2 regions of the Brevibacillus sp. NRS-1366 genome follow, and region 2 is predicted to be linked to the other one. Evidence: predicted binding sites of a transcription regulator. Region 2 holds the regulator's gene; the other holds the start of a gene.

Region 1 (10,167 bases), on a different contig from region 2:
ACTCCAATTTGAATGAGGCTGTCATTACTGGAGAAGGTGTTCTAAGTGGGAACCGCATCATTATTGGTGTAATGGACTCCCATTTTCGGATAGCCAGCATGGGATCAGTTGTGGGTGAAAAAATCACTCGTGCAATTGAGCAAGCGATCGACCGCCGCTTGCCGTTTATCTTGTTCTCCGCATCTGGGGGAGCACGCATGCAAGAAGGCATATTGAGTCTGATGCAAATGGCCAAGACAAGCGCGGCATTGTCTCGTCTGGATCGGGAACGCCTGTTGTTTATTTCAGTCATGACCAATCCTACATACGGTGGTGTATCCGCTAGCTTTGCTTCGCTCGGAGATTACAATATCGCAGAACCAGGAGCTATGATCGGCTTTGCCGGACGTCGCGTCATTGAACAGACGATCCGCCAGGAGTTGCCGAAAGACTTCCAGACAGCCGAATTCTTGCTGAAAAACGGACAACTCGACATGGTGGTACACCGTAAGGATATGCGCACAACGCTATCCAAGCTGGTAGAGATGCATACGTCACGGGAAGGAGTGGAAACATGGCAGGCGAACTCCCCTTTGAAAAGCCATTAGTAGAACTGCAAGACAAGATCAAGGAATTGCGTCGCTTTACGGAAGAAAAAGGCATTGATTTTTCCGATGAAGTGAAGCGCCTGGAACAAAAAGCAAAAGAGCTGGCACAGCAAATTTACGGCAACCTGACACCGTGGCAGCGCGTGCAGCTCGCCCGTCATCCGGAACGGCCTACTACTTTGGACTATATACAGCTTCTTTTTACTGATTTTATCGAAGTGCACGGGGACCGGTTGTTTGGAGACGATCATTCCATTGTGGGTGGGATTGCCAAATTCGACGGGCGTCCGGTTACCGTCATTGGTCACCAAACGGGGAAAGACACTAAAGACAACATCAAGCGTAATTTTGGTATGGCTCATCCAGAAGGATATCGGAAGGCTCTTCGCATTATGCAGCAGGCTGATAAATTTGGTCGGCCGATCATCTGCTTTATTAATACAAAAGGTGCTTACCCTGGAAAAGCGGCAGAAGAGCGTGGCCAAAGTGAAGCGATTGCCCGAAATTTACGGGAAATGGCTACTTTTCGTGTGCCGATTATTTGTATTGTCACAGGGGAAGGCGGTAGCGGCGGTGCGCTTGCGATCAGCGTAGGCAACCGAATATTCATGCTGGAGAATTCCTGGTACTCCGTGATTGCGCCAGAAAGCGCGGCAGCGATCCTTTGGAGGGATTCCAGCCTCGGCATGCGAGCGGCAGAGTCGATGAAAATTACGGCTCCTGACTTGTTGGAACTTGGAGTCATTGATGGAATCATCCCGGAGCCATTCGGCGGCGCCCATCGCGATCTCATTGCGCAGGCTAGCTCGGTGAAAGCTGTGATTGCCGAGCAACTAGAACAGCTTGGTCAATTGACCCCGGATGAATTGATACAGGATCGCTATGAGAAATTTAAACAGATCGGTCAGTACGCCTCCCTGTAAAATCAGGGGGCGTTTTTTGGCTTTTTTCTGCAAGGAAAATCTGCTACAATCGAAGTCGGATGAAGGAGTTATCAGATCTTTCGAAAAGTATAGCACATATCTGCACTCAGTATAACAGATATTGAAATCGGAATGATACAGCATGTTTCATAGTAGATATGGTACATACTGTTTCCGATTCAAGAGATGCTAAAGACGACATGATTGGAGAGGTGGATTCCATGCAAAAGCTTGCAGTTTTGACCAGCGGTGGGGATTCTCCCGGTATGAATGCTGCTGTTCGGGCCGCAGTTCGTCGGGCCGCTTACCATGGGGTACAAATGTACGGCGTGTACCACGGGTACGAAGGGCTGATGAACGGGGACATCCAGGAAATGTCGCTGGGCTCCGTAGGTGATATTATTCAACGGGGTGGAACCATTCTCTACTCAGCCCGCAGTGAGGCATTCAAGACAGAGGCTGGACAGCAAAAAGCGGTAGAAAAGCTCCGCACCTACGGAATCGAAGGGCTGATTGTGATTGGCGGAGACGGATCTTTCCGCGGCGCTCAAAAGCTGACTGAAAAAGGCTTTCCTACGATTGGCGTACCAGGAACGATCGACAACGATATTCCGTGCACTGATTTCACGATTGGATTTGATACGGCGTTAAATACCATTGTTGACGCAATTGATAAAATCCGCGATACGGCCACATCACATGAGCGTACGTACATCATTGAGGTGATGGGTCGCGATGCTGGTGATCTGGCGCTGTGGGCGGGTCTTGCGGCTGGGGCCGAATCCATTATCATTCCGGAAGAATCTCAAGACATGAGCGATATTCTCGAGCGTCTGCACGCAGGACAACGACGCGGGAAAAAGCATTCCATCATCATCGTAGCCGAGGGTGTGGGCAGTGCGTCTTCCTATGCGGAAGCGATCACCAAAGAGACGGGCTGGGAGACGCGGGTGACCGTCTTGGGCCACATTCAGCGTGGCGGCTCTCCAACAGCGATGGATCGAATGCTGGCAAGTCGAATGGGGGCTGCAGCCGTTGACCTTTTGTTGGAAGGCAAAAAAGACAGGATGGTCGGAATCAAGAATAATATCATCATCGATGTAGATTTTAATGAGGCACTGGCACAAAAACACCAGTTGGATTTGTCCATTTACCAGTTGGCTCGAACGCTTTCGATATAACCCTTGGCACGTGGGTATGACGTAGCCTGGTTTTCTAAGAGTTTAGAGGAGGCAGTATCCTATGTTGAGGAAAGCAAAAATTGTATGTACGATTGGTCCGGCAAGTGAGTCAGTCGAAACGCTGAAAAAACTGATTGATGCAGGGATGAATGTAGCGCGCCTGAACTTTTCTCATGGCTCGCATGAGGAACATGCCGCGCGGATTGTGAACATCCGCAAAGCGTCTGAGGAAACAGGCAAGCCGGTGGCGATTCTGTTGGATACCAAAGGACCTGAAATTCGTACAGGCACGCTAGCAGTTGATGCAGTGGAGCTTATGGAAGGCAATACGATTATCCTCACGACTGAGGAAGTGGCAGGAACAGCTGATCGCGTCTCCATTACCTATCCTGAATTGCCCCATGATGTAACTTCAGGCGATACGATTTTGATTGATGACGGCCTGATTGGTCTTACGGTGCAAGAAGTACAGGGTAATGAGATCGTCTGCTTGATCAAGAACGGCGGAACACTGAAGAGCAAAAAAGGCGTCAACGTTCCAGGTGTGAAAATCAATTTGCCAGGGATTACTGAGAAAGACGCGCAGGATATCGAATTCGGTATTCAGCAGGACGTCGATTTCATTGCAGCTTCTTTTGTACGCAAAGCGACTGACATTCTGGAAATCCGTCAAATTTTGGAGCGCCACAAAGTTCACATTGATATTATCGCGAAAATCGAAAACCAGGAAGGCGTCGATAACGTCGATGAAATTCTGGTGGTAACGGATGGAATCATGGTAGCCCGTGGTGATTTGGGTGTAGAAATTCCGGCTGAAGAAGTGCCGCTTGTGCAGAAAAAGCTGATTAAAAAATGTAACGAGCAGGCGTTGCCGGTAATTACGGCCACCCAAATGCTCGATTCCATGCAGCGTAACCCTAGACCGACCCGTGCAGAAGCAAGCGATGTGGCAAACGCGATCTTTGACGGCACAGATGCAATCATGCTGTCTGGAGAAACAGCAGCAGGTAAGTATCCTGTGGAATCAGTCGAAACGATGGATCGCATCGCAGTTCGCGCGGAACAAGAGCTGAACTATCGGGAGATCTTGTATGCACAAGCGCAGCTCAAGCAGGTAACGATTACGGATGCGATCAGTCAGGCGGTGTCCAATGCTGCTCTGGATCTGGATGCGGCTGCGATTATAACGGCAACAGAAAGCGGTCATACAGCACGGATGGTTTCCAAATTCCGTCCGAAGGCTCCGATTGTGGCTGTGACGCCGCATGCTCGTGTCATCCGTCGTCTTGCGCTCGTCAACGGGGTATATCCGGTAAAAGGTGTACTGGCTAACACGACAGATGAAATGCTGGACATGTCTGTTCAGGAAGCGCTGGATGCCGGATTTGTTCGCCACGGTGATCTGGTCGTGATTACGGCAGGGGTTCCTGTACGTGAGGTAGGGACAACCAATCTGATGAAAATCCATGTGATCGGCGATATCGTGGCAAAAGGACAGGGCATCGGACGAAAAGTCGTGAGCGGCAAGGTCGTTTTGGCTCGCTCTGCAGAGGAAGCTTTAGCAAAAGTGGAGGAAGGCTCGATCCTGGTAACGATCGGAACTGATTCGGACATGATTGAAGCGTTTAAAAAGGCGGGAGCTGTGATTTGTGAAGAGGGTGGACTTACCTCTCATGCAGCAATTGTCGGCTTGAATGTGGGCGTTCCTGTCATCGTCGGTGTACCGTTCGCGACAGAAGTCCTGAAAGATGGTCAGATTGTCACAGTCGATTCCGAGCGTGGACATATTTACTCCGGACATGCCAGAGTTCTCTAGGTCCAAAGATGCAATTTAACTAGTGAGCATCGTGAAAGGGTGACACCAACGTCACCCTTTTTTGGCGTGGCCTAGAATGCAATTCCCCATGTAGGAAATTCCGTTTTTTACCTGCCGACGGTGGTTTTTAGGTAATGCAATGAACGCTGGAATCTGTTAAAATCGGTCGGTACGTTCTCAAACAGACGAGGAGTTATTTCGGAGGCTTGCGTGTTTCCATAAGCCGTTATGGGCAGATTTGGTTTTGATCGTTCGAGATTTACCATGAGGAAAGGATCAGAAGAAGAGGCGAATTCTTGCAGTGATAAGAGCTGATACATATGAAAATAGCGAGGCCATGACTTTGCCATTTCTCGCATAATGTTCGGGAATATGTGTCAAGTGTTTTTTTATAAACAATACTATATCTAGTGTTGTCGAAAATTATTTAGCACAACATATAGGTAAAACTATTGAGTTTTTCAGATAAAGATAGTTAACTAGAGAGGAAAGATTTGAAGGAGGAACTGATATGCTGGCGACTGAGACCGTAACCCGTACCCGTTTTCTTACGGATGAATTTCTAGATCAATACCCTGATTTTCCTGTCCATATGAGTCCGCTTGGACAATTCGTTTACTACCGTACTTATTCTCGCTTTATTCCAGAAAAGGGAAGACGGGAAACCTGGAAAGAAACATGCCGCCGCTCGGTGGATTACAATATCAAGCTAGCTTATCAGCACTTGAGCAAGATTGGACTTCATGCAGATTCGCGTTTGATGGAGCAAGAGGCAGAAGGATTGTTTGACAATATGTTTAATCTCCGCCAGTTTTTGTCTGGTCGCACTTTGTGGGTTGGCGGCGCGGAGAATGGCGTAGCGGATTTGTATCCACTCGCCAACTTCAATTGCTCTTTTTTAAATATCAAATCGTGGGATGATTTGGGAGACCTGTTTTATTTGTTGTTGGTTGGTACTGGCGTAGGCTTCAAGTGCACAAAGGAAATGGCGGCGGGACTCACTCCGATCCGCACCAATGTATCCCTGCTTTCCTCCGAGTACAAGCCGCTTCCAAAGCATCAGCGTCTTGAGCGCTCCGAGGTAAACGTATTGGAAAATGGATTTGCCAAAATTTATGTAGGTGACAGTAAAGAGGGCTGGGTAGAATCGCTTCGTCTCTATCTGCAAATCTTGACTGACAAAGCCTATGAGCATATTCATACAGTCAAAATTTCCTACAACAGCGTCCGGCCAAAAGGCGAGCGTCTGAAGCGCTTTGGTGGTACAGCAAGTGGTCATGAGCCGCTTCGTGAAATGTTTGAAGGAATTGATAAAGTTCTGAAAAACCAGATCGACCAGCATTTGGCTCCGATTGAGAGCGATGAAAAAGGATACGGTAAAATTCGTCCGGTACATATCCTGGACATCGGCAATCTGATCGGTGCAAACGTTGTGGTAGGTGGCGTCCGCCGCACGGCTGAGATCTTCTTGTTTGACCATGATGATTACGAGTGCATGATGGCTAAATACGGGATTAACGGCTTCTGGACAGAGGACCAGCTGGCCCATCACCGCCGAGTGGGCGAGCTCTTGGGTGAACACAAGCCGGTTTGGTTTGACAGCATTCAAAATGTAGGGGATGGCCGCTTTGGTCTTGACCATCGCCGTATGTCCAACAACTCGATTGCCTTTACGAAACAGCCATCCAAAGACTTCCTGCACCTCGTCTTTACGTTGATGCAGCTCGAAGGCGAGCCTGGCTTTATCAATTTGGAAGAAGCGAACCGTCGTCGTCCTAATGCAGAAGGCTTGAATCCTTGTGCGGAAATTTTGCTTGATTCCTATGGTGTCTGCAACCTGACAACAGTGAATCTCGTAGAATTTGTCAAAGATAACGCGGATGGCTCCAAATATTTGGATCTCGAAGGACTTTTGGAAGCCCAACGTAAATCGGCTCGTGCCGGTCTGCGGATGACATTGGTTACTCTAGAGCTGCCGCACTGGGATACGGTTCAACAGCGCGACAGACTGCTTGGAACATCCCTGACAGGGGTAAAAGATGCGCTCGCTTTTCTCGGATACACCGAAGAACAGGAATTGGAGCTGCTCCGTCAATTGGGCAACGCTGCTCGCGATGAGGCGAACCGCTACGCTTACGAGCTGCGTGTTAACTCACCGCTTCTCGTTACCACAGTAAAACCAGAAGGGACGCTGTCGCAGGTAGCTGGTGGTGTTTCGAGTGGTCTGCACTGGTCGCACTCCCCATACTATATTCGTCGTATCCGTATAAACGCAGAGGACCCATTGGCCAAAGCGGTACAAGCCCTTGGCTGGACAGTAAACCCTGAGGTCGGCACACCGGGTGACACGTACGAAGAGCGTATGGCAAATGCACGGACGCTGGTTATTGATTTCCCAGTTGCATCAGGTGCAGAGGAAACCAAAAACGAGGTTAGTGCAAAACGCCAATTTGATACGTACTTCCGTTTCCAAAAAGAATATACCGAGCATAACTCCTCCAACACGATTACGGTTCGCAAGGAAGAGTGGAACGAAGTAGAAGAGATTGTCTACGCAAATTGGGACAATTTTGTCGGGGTATCGTTCTTGCAGCTGGATGGAGGCAACTATCAGCTCGCACCGTACGAAGAATGCTCCAAGGAACAATACGAGGCTTTGAAAGAAACAATGAAGCCGTTTGATCCGGCTATTCTGCAACAATACGAAACAGGCGGTGAGGCTGATCTGTCAACAGCCGAATCTTGCGAAGGCGGCGCTTGCCCAATTCGTTAATAAAATAAGCGTTGCATGACTTCAAGCGGGGAGGACTGAGATCAGTTCCTCTCCGTTTTTTGTGTTATCAATACCACAGCTTGTCTATGGTACAATACGTATATAAAGAAAGGGGAGACGAGCGTTTGCGTCCAATTGTTCAATCTCATCGGTTGCGGGTTCGTTACCAGGAGACCGATCAGATGGGTGTAGTCTACCATGCGAATTACTTGAATTGGTTTGAAGTGGGACGGACAGAATTCATTCGACATACTGGTCTTACGTATCGTGAGCTGGAGGAAAAAGGGATAATGCTTCCGGTCATGGATGCCCGAATCTCCTACAAAAAACCTGCCCGATACGATGATGAGGTAGATATCCGGACATGGGTGGGCCAAGTCAGTGCTGTTCGACTTGCGTTTTGTTATGAGATTATTCGAGTGGCAGATCAGGAGCTTTTGGTGTCAGGAGAGACGATGCATGCCTTCACCAACAGTGAGTTAAAACCGATCAGGCTTTCCCGGGTACAGCCTGCCATATACGATTGGCTGACCACCATGCACAAAGGAGAGGAATAATCATGCTGCGTATCCTCGTCGTCCTTTTCATTGTCATTTTTGGAGTAGAGATGTGGGGATTGATTGCTGTAGGTTCGATGATTGGTGGATGGAATACTGCCCTTCTGGTCATTTTAACAAGCCTCTTTGGAGCTTGGATGGCCAAGCAGCAAGGGGTCCAGGTGTTTCGCATGGTTCAGTTCCAGCTTGCTCGCGGGCAGATGCCCACGGAAACCTTGATTGATGGGGTTTTGGTTTTGATTGGTGGGATTCTGCTCTTGCTCCCAGGATTTATCTCTGATGTGATCGGCTTGATTTTTTTGATTCCGTATACACGAATGATTTTGCGCCATTTGCTGAAACGCTGGCTATGGGCGTTGATTTCATCCGGACGTATTCAGCTTTTTTTTCGCAGATGAGGCAGATGATAACGAAAAGAACCGCTCTGAAAGGCCAAAAACCGGTACCAGAGCGGTTCTTTTTTACTATGAGAAGGCCCCGATAGAGGTTTTTTACGTTTGCTTCCCGCGTATGTATTGCCACACATCCGTAAATACGTTGGCTTTTACCAAAGCATTAATTAACACGAGGGAAACAGGACCGATGATCAGGCCCAAAAATCCGAAAAGTTGAAGACCGACAAACAGCGCCACCAATGTCAGAAGCGGATCGAGGCCGACACTTTCTGCTACGATTTTCGGCTCGATGATCTGCCGGAAAATTAATACGACCGCGTACAAAATGGACAACCCGATGACCATCGTGTAATTTCCTTTGAAGAACAGATACACAATCCAAGGAACAAACACGGTACCTGTCCCCAAATAAGGGAGCAGATCGACCAGACCAGTAATGAGGCCGATCGTGATTGCATACTCCACTCGCATGATCAAAAGGCCGATGATGACGATGGCAGCGGTCAAGGAAATCAGCGTAAGCTGGGCTTTGACAAACCCAAACAGGGCTCCGCGCAAATCGCGGAAAATTTGATCCAGACGATTGTTCACGCCATTCGGCAGGATTCTGCGAAAACGTGCCTCCCACAAGAAGAAGTCCTTGGAGATAAAGAAAGCGCCCATCAGAGAAATGACGGATACGGTAGCCATGTTCGGCAGGGAGACGAGCAGATTTTTCAATCCATTGAGAAATTTGACAACCAAATCTTGTCCTGCGTGGGTGATCGTGGTAATGCCGCTTCCGATTGTATTGTTGATCTTCAGCTGGAAATCAGGATCAAGCTGCGTATACATCCATTGAATCTGATTGTAGATACCCATCAAAAATTCTTGTGAAATCGTTCGCTGCAAGTATTCGGAAAGCTCCGCCGCAAAAACCGGAAGTCGCTTTGCCAGCTCGCCGATCTCCACCACTGTTTCTGTAACCACGAGTGTGACTATGCCAATGGCCAAAAGCATCAGCAGCAAAAGCGAAACCGTGACTGACAACCAACGGGGGATTTTGAACTTTTTGGTCATAAAAGTGACGGGCCTGTTGATCACCAGAGCGATGACTAAAGCAATAATAAATGGGTACAGTAAGGGTGTTGCGAACTGGAAAAGCCAAATTCCTACATAAATAAGCAGGTAAACCCATATTAACCGAATGATTTGAAATAGGCGCTCCACCCAGTTTTCCCGATTCAAAAGTGGTCTCCTTTCTGCCGCAAGCAAGCGGACAAAAGCTGTTGGTACTATTATGCAATATGCTTCATAGGCAGAGCAAGCCAGCGGAAAAAACAAAACTGGGTTTCACCCTTTGAAACATTTTTTCGCCAATCTTATTCACAAAATGGCAATAATCTTTTATAATTGGGTCGACTTATAGTGGATTCTTTTCTCTCGCCTCTCCCTTTGACATGATCGAAAGGCATAAATGATTATGTGAGGATTTGCGTGGATACATTCCCTGACAAGAGTGGTGGATGAAAGAAACCGCTGCTTATAATTTCATATAGCTTTAGACTAGGGCGCTTATTCGTCATATTAGGATAAGCAAAGACTGGATAAGCACTACTACTTGAGTGGAAAAGGAGAGGGAGTTCTATGACAACTACTCGTGGACTAGAAGGCGTTGTTGCGGCTCAATCATCAATCTGTTCTATCGTCGATGGTGTTCTTTGCTATGGCGGGATCAACATCGATGAGCTCGCAGAACATGCAACTTTTGAAGAGGTTGTATACTTACTCTGGCATGGAGCGTTACCGAAGCGTGATCAGCTGGACGCTTTGAAAAAGCAATTGGGTGAACAAGCTGTTGTGGCCAAAGAAGTATTGGAAAGTGTTCGCCACTATCCGCAAGGTGTTCATCCAATGGCGGTGTTGCGCACAGCTGTCTCTTCGCTAGCGCTCTAC
Region 2 (10,167 bases):
GGTATCAGGAGGATTAGGAGAAGGAAAAAAAGTGACGGAGGCTGCCGTCATGAGAGACTATCTTACCTCGCATGGCGTTCCATCTGAGCAGATCCTGCTAGAATCGTTTGCTACCAATACATACGAAAACCTGCTGTTTAGCCAGCAGGTCATGAAAGAACACGATTTACACGATGCGCTAATCATCAGCCACGACTACCATCTGGCTCGCGCAGTAGTCATGGCTGAATCACTAGGAATGACGGCTTCGCCGGTTGGCGTAGAGTCTAAAGTCCTATTTGGTCCCTATCACCGGACGCGGGAAGTGCTGGCACTTACATACTGGCAGTTCACACAGTTTTTATCACGGGCTCTCTACACGCTGATTCTTGCGTAAAATCTCATGCACTTCGACAAAATGGCGGATACGCTCCATAATCCGAGCGGCCTTTGTCCGCTCAATCCGGTTGCCGTTTGAAATAGACAGATGCTCTTCCAGCTCTTCCAGCGAATAGTTGGAGGTAAACAGCGTCGGCAAGTGATTGTTAGCGCGCTGGTTTAAAATCACGCCTAAAATCTCATCCCGCACCCACGGCGTCAAGTTTTCCGCGCCGATATCGTCTAATATCAGCACTGGCACTTCTTTCAACAGGTCCAGCTTTCCGACGTACGATTGATCAGAAATCGAGTCCTTCATTTCCCGGATAAAATCAGGAACGTATACCAATAAAGAGGCAATATGACTCTCGGAAAGCTGGCGTGCGATCGCCCCCATCAAATAGCTTTTCCCAACGCCAAAGGAACCGTGGAGATACAATCCCTTGACTCGCTGGCCTGCCTCTACCTGGTTACAGAACTGGATGGCTGCCGCTACCGCTGCCCGGTTACCCGCGTCATGCTCCAGCTTGTCGAAGCTTGCCGCCATCGTTTCCTCGGAAGCGTAATAGCTGCGCATCAAGCGTTTGCGCTTCCGATCCTCTTCATGGGAAATCTGCTTTTTACAAGGGGCAATCGCGCTCACGATCGTATCATTTACCTGACTTAGTTGCGTCCGATGTCCTTTTACCAGATTGGGGCAATCAGTCAGGCCCGGACAATTCTCACACCAATACTGCTCCTTAACTGCGGTATACACATTGGAGAGCGAGCGCAAGTAATCATCGCGGGTCAATCCCGGATGCTCCTGTTGAAAAGCCTGCAAATATTTGCTGGAGCGGAACATTTTGTCCAACTGCTCATCAGGCGACAGTAATTGACGAGGTGTTCGCTTTGTCAGCTCTTGCATAAATTGACCAATGGATTCCATCTAGCACTCACCCTCCTTTCTGCTTCTTCCGTAATGACTCCAGCATTTTGCTCAGCTCTGGATCATCAGAGATGAGCTTTCCTTTTGCGGACGGTTCTCCGTTCTTCTCCTGCTCTCTTTGCCATTCCACCGAAGCCGGCAGTTTGTCCTGCAAAATAGCCCTGCCATTGCGGCGTACAGGAGATGATTCCTTCTTGCTCCCTTTTGCCTTTTCCTGTGTCTGCGCTCGCTGATCGGCCCGTTCCAGGATTTGCTTCACGGCTTCATCCACGGTGGCGATCCGCTTTGCCTTCCAGCTATCGCGAATCGTTTCCATGTACGCTTTTGGCAGTTCCATCTGCATGCTGGCAAGCGTATGCAGGATCAAGGCATTCACTACTTCGGCCTGCAGCCCATCTGCAAAAACGAGCGTTTCGGCTCGCTCCAGAAAGACCTTGCTCACTCTGCCGCCTACCACCCGTTCCAGGAGGGCAAGCGGAGACAGCAGGCGGCAGGCACGTACGAATGCTTCACTGCCTGGCTCTGGCAATCTGCCGGGTCCCCACTCATCCTCTCCCGATGTAGGGACTAAATTATTGCGATACAGCTTGTCCTCTGTGTAGCGCTGCACTAATCGCTTGCGCAGCACTTCCCCATCCAGGCTTCGGTCTGATTTGTACAAGGTCCAGTCACGCAGTTCTTGGCCCATTCCCCAACTGTCCAGCTGATAAAAATGGCAGAGCTGATACAAAAGCTCCATGCTTTTCCCATCCAAAACCTTGGACGAATCTGCATTGTCTGGCAAATAAAGACGCAGGGACGAAACACTGAGTGGATGGTTCACCTGTGCTTCGTAATTTGACTTCAAGGCAGCCTGCGGGAAGCTCGTCTCCATTTCGGTTAAAAACAGTTCTCTTTCCGAGCCTTTTTTTACTTCCAATTCAGAGGGCTTCAAGGATTGGAACACTTCATGAAAATCCTTGGTTACATTTTCTACGATCGAATATTCCTGATCGAGACCGCTTCCAAGAACGTCAGCGTACTGCTGTCTAAGCTGCTGAAAGCGAATATTTTCGATCTTGTTTAAAAGCATCAACGATAGGACGTAATCAGCAAAAAATTCAGCGGGAGTGAGAGGTGGCTTTACCAGATACTCATAGTAATAGTCGCGCTGCTGATTTTCTCGCCGCCGCACCTCTACCAGCCCGATCGCCTCCAATCGTTCACGCGCATCCAAAAGCTTATCCAGCGACAACGATGTAGTAAGCATAAGACTGCGGTGTGTGCCTTCCGTGGCGGCACCGCTTTTTTCTTGTACTCCGTGGACGAGCAGTTGATAGAGGGAGTACGATTCGACACCGATGATCGGCAAATACAACTGGGTGACAAAGCCCGTTTCGGCGAAGCTGATCGGCCTCGCCATCCGCACCAGATAACGATCCTTCGGCAACAATTCGTTCCAAACTAAACGACGCATCGGCTCTTCCCTTCCTGACAAATCTCGATTCTCCTATTATAGCAGAAGCCGTCTGCAAGTGCTTTGAAATCAGTTGGAAAGCCAAAGAAGCTCTTGCGAAATGCGTCGCGAGAGCGTGGGTTACCAAATAGTGGATAGGGGGGAAACTACCCCCTACTCCTTTGGTGGAAATAAGGAATGGCTGTTTCGAGCTTGAGCGAGTAGCTCCTCCAGCTCTTTCATGAATACATTAATATCTTTGAATTGACGATAAACAGATGCAAAACGAACGTAAGCCACTTCGTCTACATGGTACAAACGCTCCATGACCTTCTCCCCAACATCATTGCTCGGGATCTCGGCTTGACCACAGCTGCGCAGCTCTTTTTCGATATCGTTCACTACATGCTCCAGCACTTCCAGAGGTACAGGCCGCTTCTCGCATGCCCGAACCAATCCGCGCAAGATTTTATCCCGACTGAATTCCTCGCGGGTGCCATCTTTTTTCACGATCAAAAGCGGCGTTTCCTCGACCATCTCAAATGTAGTGAACCGACGTTCGCATTTTTCACATTCGCGGCGACGACGAATGGATTTATTATTATTGAAGGGACGTGAATCTAGGACTCTAGTCCCGTTATACTCGCAGAATGGACAACGCATATCAGAATCAACTCCAATACCTACGATACTTGTCTACAGTGTCCCTCAATTTCCCTGCAGAAGTCAAGTCAATCCTTGTACCTATTTCAAGCATAAGTCGAATGGAGTACAATATGGGTACTGTTGGAGGGATTTGTAATGCGTTTAGTATCTTTAAGACACGTCCAGCCAGGGATGAAACTGGGACGTACTGTTTTCACAGAAGATGGGAAAGTATTGCTCGGGGTCGGGATGCTCCTCACTGAGCGCCTGATTGGTGGCTTGGAACGTTCCGGTATTGATTCCGTCTACATTGACGATCCCCGCACTGAAGATATCGTGGTAGAAGAGGTCATTCGTCCACAAACCAGACAGATCGCTGTTGAAGCTATCGAAAAGACGATCAAACAGATTACCAACTCAAACAAATTGGCTCGAAAAATATCGTTAAAAGAAATGGGCCTTCACTTTCAACGCGCTTTCAGCTCCATCCTAGACGACCTGATGCTCAACAAGCAGATGGTGGGGCACTTGACTACAATCTCCACTCACTCGCCGTCCTTGTATCATCACAGCGTCAATGTAGCGGTACTGGCAACAGCTGTAGGCATGTCTCTCGGCTACAACCGGACACAACTGATGCAGCTCGGTATTGGTGCCATGCTGCATGATATTGGTAAAGTCAGCCTGCCCGAGGAATTGGTGCAAAAGAAAGAGCGTTGGTCAGAGGAAGAACGAGAATTGGCAAAACAACATACGATGCTTGGCTTTAATCTCTTACGCAAACAACACGACATTTCCCTATTGTCCGCCCACGTCTGTTTGCAGCACCACGAGCGGTTAAATGGAAGCGGCTATCCTCAGGGTCTGATGGGCAAGCAAATTCATGAATACGCGCAGATCGTCGGGATTTGCGACATTTATGATTCACTGACTTCTCCTCGTCCATGGCGAAAGCGGTACATGCCCCAAGATGCACTGGAATTCTTGCTTGGTTCAGGCGGTCATCTGTTCGAGCATCATCTGGTAAACGCCTTTATTAAGCATATTGCCGTCTTCCCGATCGGCAGCAGCATCGTGCTAAACACAGGCGAGATCGGTGTCATTTCAAAGGTCGATCCTGACTACTCTCATCGTCCAACCGTGCGCATCTTGAAAGATGGTCGCGGCAACGATGTCCATGCTCCCTTTGACTTGAATCTAAAAGTAAATCTCAAACTGTTTATTGTCGGCTTTGAAGATGATGAATTGTTTAGCCTCGGCGGCTTGTCTGAATCTTCACCCTCATAATGCAATCTAAAAAATACCCCCTTTGTGCTGTGTGGCAAAGGGGGTTGTTCGTTGTATTTAAGAGGAATTAGATTACACCAGCGGCCGCTGCTTCTTTTTGTGCAGACTGATTGTGCATCTCGGATACGTGACGCACCAAATCTACCACGCGGCAAGAATAGCCCCACTCGTTGTCGTACCAAGCAATTACTTTTACTTGGTTCGTACCCATTACCATCGTAGACAAACCGTCGATGATAGAAGAGTTTTCATTTCCGATAAAGTCGCTGGATACGAGCGGCTCGTCACAGAATTCCAGATAGCCCTTCATGCTGCCTTCGCTTGCTTCGCGCAGTACGCGATTCACTTCATCCACAGTAACTGGCTTCTTGGTGTTAACCACCAGGTCCACTACCGATACGTTTGGAGTAGGAACACGCAGGGAGAAGCCATTCAGCTTGCCGTTCAGCTCTGGCAACACCTTGCCAACCGCACGAGCCGCACCCGTCGTAGTTGGAATGATAGACTCGCCGGCAGCACGTGCACGACGCAGGTCTTTATGTGGATTGTCGATATTGACTTGGTCGTTAGTCAGCGAGTGAATCGTGGTCATCAGACCTTGCTCGATACCGAATTGATCGTTCAGCACTTTTGCTACTGGAGCGAGGCAGTTGGTTGTGCAGGAAGCATTGGAAACGATGTGATGGTTAGCATGCTCATAAATGCTGTCGTTTACACCCATAACAATCGTCGCGTCTTCTTCCTTAGCAGGCGCTGTAATGACAACCTTTTTCGCACCGCTTTGCAAGTGCTTGCCAGCCCCTTCACGATCTTTGAATTTGCCAGTTGCTTCAACGACGATTTCCACTCCCAACTCTCCCCACGGAAGCTTGAGCGGGTCACGGTCAGAAAGAACAACGGTCGCTTTGCCATCAACGATGATTTTGTTGTCTTGTACTTCCACTTTATTCTGCAGGCGTCCGTGAATGGTGTCATACTTCAACAAATGGGCAAGCGTCTCCGCTGGATAGCTGGCATTGATTGCAACGATTTCAATATTGGGGTCCTGAACAGCGCGGCGGAATACCATGCGTCCAATACGGCCGAAACCATTAATACCAATTTTGATTGTCATATAGAAACCCCTTTCGCAATTAAGTTACGCTTATCTGTTATCTTCATTATAATAAGTATGACACAATTATCAATGTGTTTTACTGAAAAATAAATATTTGGACGATTTCCCCCTGCTATTTTACTCATTGTGTTTTCCTCTAGGATGTCCAAAATGGGACAAAAGCCGCTCTCTAGGATGTAGAGAAACGGCTTTTAGTGCAATTGAAAGTCATAGATATTTTTGTAACGGTCATGATAATAGAGCACGCGCTGGACGTACAGCCGCGTCTCTCCAAAAGGGATATCCTCAATGGTCTCCCGTTGTCCGCTCCACTGCTCCGTTGTCAGCCAGCCGTTAACTTTTCCGGGCCCTGCATTGTAGGCGGCAATCACCTTAATCAAATCACCTTCGTACCGTGTAAGCAAGAAATTCAGATACCATGTTCCAATATCAATATTCATGACGGGGTCGTACAAATATTGATCGTTTTCCGGGTGTAAACCAGCCTGGTTGACAATCCACTCGGCCGTATCTGGCATGATTTGCATTAAGCCTACCGCTCCCTTTTTCGAGACGCGATCCGTCTTAAATCCACTCTCAGAACGAATCACTGCCAAGATCAGGTAGGGGTCCACCTGAAATTTTTGGGATGCCGTCACAATTTCTTTCTGGAATTTGATCGGGTACATCCACTTCCATACAAGAGGCGTATTGAGCAGCAGAAAAACGCTCATCAAGATAAGCAAAATCAATGCTGCCCGCTGGCCTGATTTCATGATCTCAGCTCCGACCGGATCACGGACAGCAATTCTTCCACTTGACGCTCTGTCTCTTCCCGTGTGTGAGAATTATTAATGAGGAAATCGGCTTCAAGCTTCTTCTGATCAATCGGAAACTGTGCCCGTAACCGTTTATGCGCCTGTTCTTCGTCCAATTCGTCTCGTTCCATCATCCGCGCCAGCTGCATGTCGCTAGGTGCGTAGACTACAACGATCTTTTCCACCAAGTATTGCAGCTTGCTCTCATACAGGAGTGGGATGTCCATAAAAACAATCTCAGCCCCATTTGCTTCTGCGGCTTCCGCTTCTTGGCGCATGACGCGACGCACCTCAGGGTGGACGATGGTATTCAGCTTTTGGCGCTCCGACTCGTCTGAAAACACGATTTCGCCCAGTTTTTTTCGGTCGATCTGTCCATTATCCAGCAAAATATCGCGGCCAAAATGACGTAGAATCGCTTCGTATGCGGGTTTTCCCGGCTCTACCACCTCGCGGGCAAGTTGGTCTGCGTCGATGACAGGAATACCACGCTCCCGCAGCATCGCAGTCACTGTGCTTTTTCCGGTGGCGATCCCGCCCGTTAATCCTAATATCATGCACATCCTCCTCTCCTGATAGAAATTGCTTACTTCTTCTGGCACCGTGGGCAAATGTGTGTTCCTCTGCCCCCTACCACAAACCGGACGATTTGCGTCCCACAAGTAACACAGGGCTCTTCTTTTCGTCCGTACACCATGAGCGATTGCTGGAACATTCCCATCTCACCTTGTCCGTTGACGTAAGACTTGATGGAGCTGCCGCCTTGTTCCACCGCTTCAGACAGTGTGGCGACAATGCTTTCATGCAAACGAACGATTTGTTTTCCGGTCAGTTTCCCCGCTGGACGCTCGGGGTGAATCCCTGCTTTAAAGAGAGACTCGTCCACATAAATATTCCCCAGTCCCACAATACATTCCTGGTTCAAGAGAAGTGGTTTAATTTTTGTTGGGCGCCCTTTCAATAAGGCACGCAAAACATCGGCAGTAAAGCTTTCTTCGAGCGGCTCAACCCCAAGCTTGGCCAGCGGTCCGGTGCTCGTCTCCATTCCACGCGGGAACAGATCCATCGTGCCAAACTGTCTGACATCGCGATAGCGAAGCTCCGTCTTGTCTGTAAAGTGAAAGATGACATGGGTATGCTTTTCAACAGGCTCATCGTGCTGGTACAAGCCGTACCGTCCTTCCATTCGCAAATGGGAGATGAGCACATCCTGATCTAGAAAAAACTGAATGAACTTGGCACGCCGCGTGATGTCCTGAATCGTTTGTCCAAGAAGCTGTGCCTTAAACGCCTCGACATCATCCGGCATGCGAATAATTCGTGGCAAAAAGACACTGACACTCTCGATCGTTTTCCCCAGCACCAGTCCACGCAATGTTCGAACGACGGTTTCCACCTCAGGTAATTCTGGCATATGCCTCCTCCTCTCGCTGTCTGAATCTCTCTTTTACTAGGCAGGCTTATTTCGCATCGTACCAGCTACGTCCGTAATTGACATCCACCTTGAGTGGTACATCCAGCGCAAGGGCGCTTTCCATGATCTCTGGCACCAGCTTTTGCATGATTGCAAGCTCCGGCTCCGGCACCTCGAACACCAATTCATCGTGTACCTGCAAAAGCATGCGGCTTGCCAGCCCTTGTTCAACCAGCGCCTCCTGCATGCGTAACATAGCCAGCTTGATTACGTCCGCTGCCGTCCCCTGAATAGGCGTATTCATCGCTGTGCGCTCAGCAAAGGAGCGCAGGTTGAAATTGCTGCTGCTGATGTCAGGGAGATAGCGGCGGCGGTGGAGCAAGGTCGTGACGTAACCGTCCTGCTTCGCCTGCTGCACGATCTCTTCCATCCAACGCTTAACCCCCGCGAAAACGTCAAAATATCGCTCGATGAAATCGCCAGCTTCCTTGCGTGTGATATTCAGGTTCTGGGACAACCCGTAGTCACTGATTCCATAAACGATCCCAAAGTTAACAGCTTTGGCCTGGCGGCGCATCAATGAGGTAACATCCTCGTCGCTAACACCAAACACATCCATGGCTGTTCGTGTATGGATATCCATGCCCTTGCGGAAGGCATCGATCAAATTTTCGTCACGCGAGATATGCGCCAAAATGCGTAGCTCGATCTGGGAGTAGTCGGCCGCCAGCATATACCATCCGTCCTCTGATGGGATGAACGCCTCGCGAATTTTTCTTCCTTCTTCCATCCGGATCGGGATATTTTGCAGGTTGGGATCCGTACTCGACAATCGGCCCGTTGCCGTCGTCCCTTGATTATAGATCGTATGCACCTTGCTCGACTGGCTGTGGATCTCCTTCGTCAAGCCTTCAATGTAGGTCGACCGCAGCTTGCCCAACTGACGGAAAGTGAGAATCGAATCAATAATAGGATGATACGGAGCCAGCTTTTCCAATACATCTGCACTGGTGGACGGGCCTGTCTTTGTCTTTTTCAGAACGGGCAATGCCAATCTGTCGAACAGAATCTCGCCCAATTGCTTAGGTGAATTGATGTTAAACGGCTCACCGCCCGCCAGCTCATAAATTTGCTTGGTCAGATCGGCCAGCTTGACATCCAGCTCCTCGCCCATCTGGAACAGACGGTCTCGATTCACCTTGACGCCTTGTTTTTCCATGAGAGCGAGGACCATGCTGAGCGGCTCCTCAAGGTCGTTTAACAACGCCTCCATCTCGTTTTCCGCCAGTTGCTCACGTAGAACAGGGACACTTTGCCAGATCGCAGCAGCTTTATGGGCTACGTGCTCACTCAGTACATCCGTTTCGGGTACGAGACGCTTTGCTCCCTTGCCATATACCTCTTCATCAGAGCGCACTCTCACTTGGGCATACTGGCTTGCGATGCTGTCTAAGGTAGGGTTGCTTTCTGTCGCATTCAGCAAATACGAAGCGAGGTAAACATCAAAGCTGATGCCCTCAACAGCCAACCCATGCCATGCCAGTCCCACTGTGTCGCGTTTCCCATCAAAAGCCCATTTTTCCTTGGAAGGGTCTTTGAGCCATGCACCAAACGCTTTCCACTCGCTGGCTACATCCCACGGCACGTACAAAGTCGTATCTTCAGCCGCCAGTCCAAATCCAAGAATGGGAGCATGGTGATAGTTATCGCCATCCATTTCTACATAAACAGCCATCAGTTCAGTCAACTTCGCCTCATATTTTTCGGTTGTTTCTGCTGAGACGACCTCAAATGAAAACGGCTTAGCCTCCGCTAGTTGTCCGCCTCCATCAGCATTATGCGCCACTTTGATTTTGGACAGCAGCGATTTGAATTCCATCTTTTTAAAGAACTCGCCAAGCTGCAAGCCATCGTAACCGTCATAGCCGGTCTCCTGGACGTCCAGCTCAACTGGCGCTTCCCGCAAAATCGTTGCGAGTGCCTTGCTCATATTTGCCTTGTCTACATTCTCGCGCAAATTCTCCTGCAGCTTTTTACCGGAGATACGGTCGATGTTTTCCAAAACCTGTTCTACGGAGCCATATTCATGCAACAGCTTCAGCGCTGTTTTCTCACCGACACCTGGCACGCCTGGAATATTGTCTGAGGAATCCCCCATCAGACCTTTTAAATCAATAATTTGCAGCG

What was found. The regulator NrdR, encoded in region 2, represses ribonucleotide reductase genes. The targets are predictions, from matches to a motif close to AACACNATATATNGTGTT.
Region 1: a site for NrdR is predicted at 4,905-4,922, ahead of nrdJ (ribonucleoside-triphosphate reductase, adenosylcobalamin-dependent). Genes of this name have one in related genera too.

The regions. Positions count from the first base shown of each region.
Region 1 covers NZ_JBITPN010000018.1:98,183-108,349, forward strand. Annotated here, with positions in the region: gene accD (acetyl-CoA carboxylase, carboxyltransferase subunit beta) at 1-587, shown strand, start outside; gene accA (acetyl-CoA carboxylase carboxyl transferase subunit alpha) at 554-1,510, shown strand; gene pfkA (6-phosphofructokinase) at 1,732-2,691, shown strand; gene pyk (pyruvate kinase) at 2,753-4,507, shown strand; gene nrdJ (ribonucleoside-triphosphate reductase, adenosylcobalamin-dependent) at 5,019-7,280, shown strand; gene ACIFQN_RS12220 (acyl-CoA thioesterase) at 7,367-7,837, shown strand; gene ACIFQN_RS12225 (FxsA family protein) at 7,840-8,235, shown strand; gene ytvI (sporulation integral membrane protein YtvI) at 8,329-9,459, opposite strand; gene citZ (citrate synthase) at 9,859-10,167, shown strand, end outside.
Region 2 covers NZ_JBITPN010000002.1:13,422-23,588, reverse strand. Annotated here, with positions in the region: gene ACIFQN_RS00820 (YdcF family protein) at 1-376, shown strand, start outside; gene dnaI (primosomal protein DnaI) at 344-1,285, opposite strand; gene ACIFQN_RS00810 (replication initiation and membrane attachment family protein) at 1,293-2,741, opposite strand; gene nrdR (transcriptional regulator NrdR) at 2,895-3,383, opposite strand; gene ACIFQN_RS00800 (HD-GYP domain-containing protein) at 3,522-4,652, shown strand; gene ACIFQN_RS00795 (glyceraldehyde-3-phosphate dehydrogenase) at 4,720-5,766, opposite strand; gene ACIFQN_RS00790 (lytic transglycosylase domain-containing protein) at 5,961-6,524, opposite strand; gene coaE (dephospho-CoA kinase) at 6,521-7,129, opposite strand; gene mutM (DNA-formamidopyrimidine glycosylase) at 7,153-7,980, opposite strand; gene polA (DNA polymerase I) at 8,027-10,167, opposite strand, start outside.